Regions from separate parts of the Dactylosporangium sp. NPDC051484 genome, predicted to be linked through region 2. Evidence: riboswitches for the same ligand, from Rfam matches in the RefSeq annotation. Region 2 holds a riboswitch; the other holds the start of a gene.
The links. Region 2 has a riboswitch for cyclic di-AMP ahead of AB0367_RS04120 (NlpC/P60 family protein). Riboswitches for the same ligand answer to the same signal wherever they lie in the genome.

Region 1 (4,584 bases), on a different contig from region 2:
CCGCGGCGGCGCTCGCCCCGCGGACCCGATTGGCGTGGGCGATTTGCCGTAGTCGTCAGATACTGCACGGCGCCGTCATGATCAGTACGTAGCCAAGCGGTCACACATCGACGTGTTGCGGTGCTAGGTTGACCGCATCGCGCTTCCTCACCTTCGCGCGACGCAGCGGGCTCGCAGCAGAGAGCGAAAGGGATGCCATGACGGAGGGCCGGCATCATCGGCGTCGCGACGGCGACCACACGGTCGACGGGATCTATGTCCCGCCACCGCGCGAGGTGCCTCACCCTCGCACCGAGCCGACCGATTGGCCACCGCCCACACAGTCCTCCGCCGACCCATTCTCCGCCGCGCCATCCTCCACCGACCCGTTCTCCGCTGACCCACCCCCGTGGGCGGCCGCGGCGCCAGGCAGTGCACCTCCGGCACGGCCGCCGGACGCGCCGGATCGGCGTCCCGCGCAGCCCCCGACGGACCACACGCGATTGTCGGAGTGGGCCGGGCGCTCCGCCGCCTGGGCGGCGGCCGACGACGAGCACTTCGGCGACCACCCCGCGGAGGACGACGAGGAAGACCCGTATGCGGCGATGGCGGACCTCCCCTCGGCGCATAAGGTCCAGCGAGGCCGCGACCAGTGGCTGCCGCCGCTCTACCCGCAGGAGCTGCCGCCGCCGGAGGACCGGCGTGTTGAGATCCCGTCGCACCGGTGGGTGGAGTCGCTCGGGACTTCCGCGATACCGCCGACGCATGATGCCGGCGAGCGCTCCCGGGCGACCGCATGGTGGATCGCGATCGGCGTCATCATCGTCGGGCTGGCCGTCGCCGCCGGCGTGCTGGTCGGCCTGCGGCTGGCCGCGCGCGCCGGGCACGGGCCCAGCGGCGCGGCCGGGGCTACCGGCGGCGGGCACGCAGCGCTGCGCATCACGGCCGAGCGGGTAGCCGCCGGCATCGGAGCCGGCCCGTCCGGCGGCTGCGAGCCGGTCACGACGTAGGGCACACGCCGGGGCGGCAAGGCCTGAACCCCGGTGCGACGTCAGCGACGGGAGGCCACGCGACGGGTGGCCGGGAACCATGAGGCGCGTCTCCAACCACCTGGGCGATCTCACCGCCGTGGTGGCGGGAATCCTCCTGGACGCGCGCGCCCCGCAGCAGCCAGTTACCGAGAAATCGGAACGCGCTAGGTGCATCTGCCGCAATCCGGGTAGAAACGCGGAGCCCTCGACCTGGGCGATGCCATTTGTACGCGATTGGGGTGATGGTCCATGAGCGGGCCTATCGTGGGCAAGCGCCGCCTCCGTGCCGAGCTGCGACGGCTGCGGCGCGAGCGGGAACTGACCCAGGACCTCGTGGCCGCCGAGATGGAGTGGTCGCTGTCCAAGCTCATCCGTATCGAGAACGGCACCGTCGCCATCTCGGTGAGCGATCTGCGCAGCCTGCTGGCCTACTACCGGGTCCACGACCCGCGGACGGTCGACGAGCTGCTCGAGCTGGCCCGCGCGGCGAAACGGCGGATGTGGTGGGACGAGTACCGCCCGATGCTGCTCGGTCAGCTGATCACCTACGTCGGGTTCGAGGCGGAGGCGACCCGCATCGGCGAGTTCTCGCCGATCATGTTCCCGACACTGCTGCAGACGCGGCGGTACGCCCATGCCACCAGCGACGCGGAGTCCCCGCTCGCCGAGCGCCGCATCGAGTTCCACATGCGCCGCCAGGAGGAGTTGTTCAGCCGCGAGGAGCCGCCCCACATCCAGGTGATCCTGGACGAGTCGGTGCTGCGCCGAAGCCCCGTCCCCGGCGACGAGGCGCTGCTGGTCGACCAGATCGAGCACACGATCGAGGTCGCCCAGCGCCCGTACACCGAAGTCCGCGTCGTCCCCCTCAACGCCGGGTATCACGCCGGCTGGGAGGGCGACTTCACGCTGCTGGAGTTCGGCGCGGATGACGGGGTGCTCTACCGCCAGCAGTTGCTCTGGGAGGAGCCGGAGCTCATCACGACGTACCGCGGCATCCTCGAACGGCTCGGCCAGCGCGCCCTGTCGCAGGAAACCACGCTCGACCTCCTGCGGCAGGTCGCCCACGACCTGAAGTGAGCCGGCCGGCCGGCTGCTACGCGGCCTCGGGCAGCGCGAACGCGGCGCCGGCCTGCTCGGGCCGCCAGCCGGCCGCGACCGCCCGCCGAAGGGCATCGGCCACGAGCGCGGGCCGCACGGTGCCGGCGGGCAGGCCGAGCCAGTTCCTGCGCCCAGTCTGGCCCGCCGGGGCTACGCGCAGGCGGCCCATACCGGGCGAGAATGCGCGAGCGCCGAAGAGAAGCCGAGGACGGCCCCCGCCCGGAAGCCGCGCGGCGTCCACCCGTTGTCCAGCCTCATGCGCCGACGTTCACCGCTCGGCATCGCTGAACGCGATCGATATTGATCCACACCGGCACACCTGAATCAAACCCCCGGCAATGTCACTGTCCGATGTGGAAGACCAACCGGCGGTAATCCGGACTTTTAGGTTTATTAGATATCGAGGGGGACGCACGCCTTTCGCACAGCGAATGATCACGTTAAGTTAGGCCCTGGCCTGCTCGGCAGTCCGCCGTCCACCCCGGACGGCGCCGGGCAAGCGCCGCCGAATCGAACTCGGCGCGCCGCCCGATCGGCTTGGGCGCGCGCATCGAACCGGGGACCCAGAAACATTCGTGTGGGGTGAATCCGCAACGTCGCGGTAGGGCGTCCTTCTAAGCCCGAACCCGTCAGCTAACCCGGTAGGCGGTCGGTGAAGAAGGGTCTTTCCTTGTCCACTGGACACCGTGCCGGGCGGTCAGTGCTGCGAACCCTGTTCATCGGGCTCGTGTCACTCACCGTGCTGGCACCAGCCACGGTCGCGCACGCCGATCCCACGCTCGCAGAGATCGAGGCCCAGCTCGACAAGTCGAACAAGGACCTCGAGGCGACCATCGAGGCGTGGAACAAGATCAATATCGATCTCGCGGCCTCCCAGGCCAAGGCCACCGAGCTGCAGACGAAACTCAAGCCGCTCGAAGACAGCATGGCCGCCGCCAACGCCAGCGTCGAGGGCGTGGCGATCGCCGCGTTCAAGACGTCGGGCAACCTTCGCAGCCTGTCCATCATGCTCAACGCGACGTCGTCGGACTCGCTGATGGACCAGTTGTCGATGCTGCAGCAGATCACGCGGCAGCAGCAGAAGGAGATCGACGACTACAAGACCGCCAAGTCAAAGGTCGACGACGAGAAGAAGCTGCTCGACCAGACCATCGCGGCGCAGAACACGCAGAAGACCGACCTCGAGAACCAGCGCAAGAAGATCGAGGGCGACGTCAAGAAGCTCGAGGTCCTGCAGAGGAAGGCGACCGCCGCCGGCAGCACGAAGGTCAATCCGCCGAAGATGGACCCGGGCAACCTGCCCGCGGTCTCCGGCAAGGCCGGCGTCGCCGTGAGCTTCGCACAGGCCCAGCTGGGCGAGCCCTATGTGTGGGGAGCGGCGGGCCCGAACAGCTGGGACTGCTCCGGCCTGACGATGGGGGCGTGGAAGGCCGCGGGCGTGTCCCTGCCGCACAACGCCGCCAGCCAGTGGAACACCGTGGCGCACATCCCGCGGTCCTCACTGGCCCCGGGCGACCTGGTGTTCTACAACGGACTCGGGCACGTCGGGATCTACGTCGGCAACAACACGATCATCCATGCACCACACACGGGCGACGTCGTCAGATACGCGAAGGTCGACATCGACAGCATCGTCGGGTTCGGCCGCGTCAGGGCCTGACCCGGCGACGAGGGGCCGCGGATCGCATCGATCCGCGGCCCCTTCATCATTGGGGCATGGCCTCGTGGGACCCGCAGCAGTACAACAGCTTCGCCGAGCAGCGGGCCCGGCCGTTCCGGGAACTCGTGGCCCGGATCCCGACCACCGGCGCGGTCGCGGTCGTGGACCTCGGCTGCGGGCCCGGGACGATGACCGCCTCGCTCGCCGAGCGCTGGCCCGACGCCGCGATCCTCGGCATCGACTCCTCGCCGCGAATGATCGCCGCGGCCGCCGAGCTGCAGACCCCGCAGCTGCGCTTCCAGCTCGGCGACGCCGGGCAGTGGCGCCCTCAGCGCGGCTCCGTCGACGTGATCGTGGCCAACGCCTCGTTGCAGTGGGTCGACGACCACGAGGCGCTGCTGCCGGCCTGGGCCGCCGGGCTGGACGACGGCGGGACGCTCGCCTTCCAGGTGCCGATCGCCTCGCACGACCCCGGCTTCGGGCGGGTCGCGAGCCGGCCGCGCTGGGCACCGCTGCTCGCCGGCGCGCTGGAGGCCACCGGGCCACGCTCGGCCACGCCCGTGCTCGATGCTGCGGAGTACGTGCGACTGCTCAGCGCGGCGGGCCTCACGGTCGACGCCTGGGAGACGACCTACTACCACGTGCTACCGGGCGACGACCCGGTGTTCGAGTGGTTCAAGGGCACCGGCCTGCGGCCCTACCTCGACGCGCTGTCGCCGGACGACGCCGAGGCGTTCGCCGCGGAGGTCCGGGAGGAGCTGCGGGTGCGGTACCCCCGGGAGCCGTTCGGCACGATCCTGCCCTTCCCGCGGCTGT
Region 2 (4,584 bases):
GCTCGCGTCGTTCGTGCTGTCGGTCGAGGCGGTCACGCTCGCCGCCGACCCGAACGCGAACCTGTCGTGCAACATCAACTCGGTGATCAGCTGCGGGACGGTCGGGAGCGCCTGGCAGTCACACCTGTTCGGGTTCCCGAACGCCTTTCTCGGGTTGATCGCCGAACCGGTGGTGATCACACTGGCGGTGGCGAGCCTGGCCGGCGTGCGCTTCCCGCGCGGGTTCATGTTCGCCGCCCAGGTCGTCTACACCGTCGGGTTGGTCTTCGCGTACTGGCTGCTCTATCAGTCGATGTTCCACATCGGGGCATTGTGCCCGTGGTGCCTGCTGGTGACCGTGTCCACCACGCTGGTGTTCTCCACCCTCACCCACGTCAACATCCGCGACCGCAACCTGTTCCTCCCGCCCCGCGTCCAGGCCGCGCTGTCCACGATGATCCGCGCCAACCTCGACCTCATGGTCGTGGTGATCTGGATGCTGGTCCTGGTGCTGGCCATCGTCGTCAAGTACGGCGATCGGCTGTTCGGCTGAAGACAACGATCGAGGTCTCCGGCGTCTGGCATCGGCCGAGAGGCACCAGATACCGGAGACCTCGCGCCTGCCTGACGGTGACGAGGCGACACGGCCTGACTGACGCGCGGTGGGTGGTGCCTGCCCCCGGGACGTCGGCGACGACCGTGCTGACCGGCGACGCGAACGTCTCCGGTCAGGCTCGGTTGTCCAGGGCGTCCGCACGCTCACCGGTGCCGGTCGGCGGCGGCTCGGCCGGTCCATGCTCGCCTCGTCCGCGCCTGGGCCAGAACGCCAATGCCGCGGCCACGCCGATCGCGACGACCATCAGGACGACGGGCAGCAGCGAGGCCACCACACCTGTCGCCTCGAACCGCAGCGCCGCCGCGACTACTGTCGGTGATCCCGCTGCCGGCGTACCGCTGTGCAGCGCGGTGTGCGCGCCGGCCGGCGCGATCGCGACGATCTGGGCCACACCGGCGGCGACAGCCACCACAATGGCGATCAAGGTACTCCGGACGATTCGTCCCCACAGTTGCGCAGCCAACCTCGCCGCCTTCCTCGCCATTCGACCAAGCTACTACGCTGCATAGTCACCAGACGCAGGGCAAAGGTTCCTGTGAGGCACACCGCTTTTCTCGCCCGTCGATCCATACCCCTTGCCCCGCGAGCGGGTCAGCCGGGTCGGCGGTAGCCGGTGATGGGCCGACCATCGAGTTTGGCCATGCGCACGTGGTCGCCGGTGGTGGGGGCATGCACCATCCAGCCGCCGCCGACGTAGAGGCCCACGTGGTGCAGGTCGCTGAAGAAGAACACCAGGTCGCCGGGGCGCAGGTCGGCGCGGGAGACGGCCTTGGTGTCATCCCACTGCCACTTGGTGTAGTGGCGCAGCGTGACCCCCGCGGCGGCCCAGGCGGTGAGGGTCAGGCCGGAACAGTCGTAGCCTCTCGGGCCGGACGCACCCCAGATGTAAGGCTTGCCGATGAGCTCGCAGGCCTTCTTCGCCGCGGTACCGCCGGGGCCGCCGAGGTATTCGACAGGGCAGGCGACGGGCTTCAGGGTGCCGGTGGCGCCGCTACTGCCGTACACCTGCTGGCGCAGCCTCTGCAGCTCGGCGATCTTGCCCTCGATCTGGGTCTTCTTCGCCGCGAGTTCGGCGTCCTGTTTGGTCTGCTCGGCGATGAGCGTATCCAGGGCCTGCTTGTCACCGGCGAGCTTGTCCCGGGTCTCGGCGACGCCCTGGATCTGGGCGCGTTCGTAGCGGGCGATCGCGTTGACCGTCGCGAGCTGGTCGAGCATGTCGGTCGGGGTGGTGCCGGCCAGCAGCACCTGCAGGGTGGTGACCCGGCCGGTCTTGTACTGGCGGACCGCGATGTCGCTGACCTTGTCCATCGCCGCGTCGACCTGCGCCTGCAGAGGTTGCAGCTGCTGCTGCAGCGCCTCGGCCTTGGCCCGGTTGTCCTTGAGCTGGGCGTGGACCTGGTTGTACTGCTCGATGGTGGGCTCGAGCTGGTTCCACATGTCGTCGATCTGCTTTTCCAGCTCCGCCGGCGTCGGTTCGGCCCGCGCCGCCCCGGTGCCGGCCAACAACACCGCGACCGCGGCGATGAGCGCGACGACGGAACGCGACAGCACCCGGCTGGACAGCCGTCTGGGGATTACTGTGTTGTGCGCGGCGTGGACACGGCAGGACGGCACGTGCGGGCAGGCTCCTTCTTCCGTCGGCCGCCTGCCGCGTGAGCTGACGGGTTTCGGGCGGGAAGCTCGCCCGACCGCGGATCGCTCAGAACCCCGGGAGGTCGCGATGGGTCCCCGGCTCGGCATCGACTCGGCGACGCCGGACATCCGCACCGACCGGAGGTGATCGGCGCCGGAGCCCGGCCGTAGCAGACCTTACGCACTGCCCCCAGCGCACACAAGTGCGTCTCCTACGATACGTAGGAGGACACCGTCGTCGATGACCTGCGCCCCGTGTGTCTCGCGCGGCCCTTCTGTGCGGTGAGGGTGGCGGCGCCCAGGAGGCTGAGGACCATCATGCTGGGCGCCGCCGTGCCCGGCCGTGTCCCCGAGCCACCAGGGTTCGGCCAGGACGTCTCGCCGAGTTGCTCGCCGGCGTCAGCGGAACTGGACGAAGACCGGGTTCGAGTAGAACCACAGGTCGTCCCACGGCGATTCCTTGCCGTCGGCGAGTGGCTCGGCCTCGTCGGTGCTGGTGCCGCGGACGCGGGCGTACACGTCGGTCTCGACGTTGCGCAGGGTGTGCTTGATGACGTAGTCCTTGCCCTGCTTGCGCCAGTCGCGGGGGCCGAACCGGGCGACCACCTTGGTGGTGGGGTTGGTGTCGGCGTCGAGGTTGGCGGACGGGCCGGTGACCTGGCCGACGATCAGGTCGACGCGGCGGACCTGCGGCCGGTCCCCGTGGTGGTTCGTGCCGTCCAGCGGACGGAACTTGATCTCGATCTCCACGTCGGAGCGGTTACGCCGGCTCAGCACGATGGTCTCACCCATCGCGGCGTTCTTGCCCTGGCCGCTGGCGGTGAGGTCGAGGCTGGTGATCAGGTCACCGGTGGTGACCCAGATCCGGCCGTTGCGCAGGCCGTCCATGATGTCGCCGTAGTCCTGCCGGGCGAGCACGTAGGTCTTGCTGTACTCCCCGGGCCAGAAGTCGGCGCCACCGCGGGTCCAGTGCACGTGCGAGTCGGAGGTGGCGGTGATCCACCACCGGCGTCCCTCGCCGAGCAGCGAGTCCCACAGGCCGCCGACGCGGGCGGTCATCTGGTCGTAGCCGCCGTGCGTCGGGTAGTTGCCGTAGGCGCCACGCGCACCGCCGTTGAGCGGAGCGGCCTGGTGACCGGGAGAGCCCTCGAAGCCGACGTAGATGTCGGGTGCGACGTTGTTGCCGTTGCGGAACTCGTGCGGGGTGTCCTGACCCCACACGCCCAAGCCGGTGGCCGACCGGGAGGCGTGGTGCGCGATCACCAGGGGCTTCTGTCGCAGACCCTTGGCGTAGCTGAGGAACTCGACCATCTTCGCCTCGGTGTTCCGGCTCGGGTCCGCCGGGAACGGGTCATTCTTGGCGAACTTGCTCTCCAGGTCGTAGAGCATCTTCGCCTCGTCGTCGTGACGCGGGATCATCAGCGTGTGGTGGTCCATCGCCGGCGCGTCGAACTCCATGCCCCAGAACTGCAGCACCTCGGGCACGAGCCGGCGGGACAGCAGCAGGTCGGGGTACGCCTGCTCCAGGTTCACCTTCGAGTGCGTCGGTCCACCGTGGTCCGTGCACATCGCCCACGTCAGGCCGAAGTTCTTTGCCATGATCGCGTTGGTGACGATCGGGTACACCGCGTCGGCACCCTTGGTGAACTTCGGCGGGTTCGTCTTCGTGTCGTAGTCGCCGCTGTACTCCGAGTGGATGTGGTGGTCACCGGCCCGCCACACCCGGCTGCCGCCACCACCACCGCGGTTGCCCGCCTCCGGGCCGTTGTCCTGCGCCCATGCCGCGTTCGCACCGACCAGCGGGCTCGCCGCCGCCAGGGTCGCTCCAACACCGGCGTACTTCACCAACTGGCGGCGCGAGAGCCTCGAGCGCTCAGCTTCTTCGATCTTCTCGTCCTTCAAGGACCTCACCTCGACTCCTCGGCCAGCACGTTCTACTAGGGAGTCTCGTAGTGCCGACCGAATACCCGGTGAACGAAGTCCGTCATGATCCAAAACAACGACCTCCGTCCGCTTGAAGCCCAGTTGCCGGCGGCCGCCTGACCGGTCGCCGCTTCAGTGCCGGGGACCCGGGGGGAATCCCGCAGCGCCCAGTGCGCGAACAGGCCAGGCGACCGTTGCCGGACGCCCTGTAGCCAGGCCCGCGCTCGGGCTTCGCTGCGTCTGAGTCGCTTGTACTTCCACCTCGCCCAACGCATCAGCCCCGCAGGGCCGGATTGATCTCCTCTGCAAGGTCAGCGAGGTTGCCGGTCGTGCGTCGATGCAGCCGTCAGGACGCGACCTTACGGCTCATATCCGTCAGCTTCCCCGGGGCCGCCGCGGGCAGAAACCCGGTCCGGGCCTTCCCACGACTCTTG

Region 1: it holds a riboswitch for cyclic di-AMP, as region 2 does, so the genes downstream of both, AB0367_RS17455 (NlpC/P60 family protein) here and AB0367_RS04120 (NlpC/P60 family protein) in region 2, are expected to answer to the same signal.

Annotation. Positions count from the first base shown of each region.
Region 1 is NZ_JBFAZX010000008.1:235,796-240,379, reverse strand. It holds gene AB0367_RS17470 (hypothetical protein) at 483-989, shown strand; gene AB0367_RS17465 (DUF5753 domain-containing protein) at 1,260-2,087, shown strand; gene AB0367_RS17460 (hypothetical protein) at 2,104-2,277, opposite strand; cyclic di-AMP (ydaO/yuaA leader) riboswitch at 2,602-2,770, shown strand; gene AB0367_RS17455 (NlpC/P60 family protein) at 2,809-3,768, shown strand; gene AB0367_RS17450 (methyltransferase domain-containing protein) at 3,825-4,584, shown strand, end outside.
Region 2 is NZ_JBFAZX010000002.1:28,302-32,885, forward strand. It holds gene AB0367_RS04110 (vitamin K epoxide reductase family protein) at 1-532, shown strand, start outside; gene AB0367_RS04115 (hypothetical protein) at 708-1,019, opposite strand; gene AB0367_RS04120 (NlpC/P60 family protein) at 1,187-2,209, opposite strand; cyclic di-AMP (ydaO/yuaA leader) riboswitch at 2,222-2,355, opposite strand; gene AB0367_RS04125 (phosphoesterase) at 2,627-4,138, opposite strand; gene AB0367_RS04130 (reverse transcriptase domain-containing protein) at 4,497-4,584, opposite strand, start outside.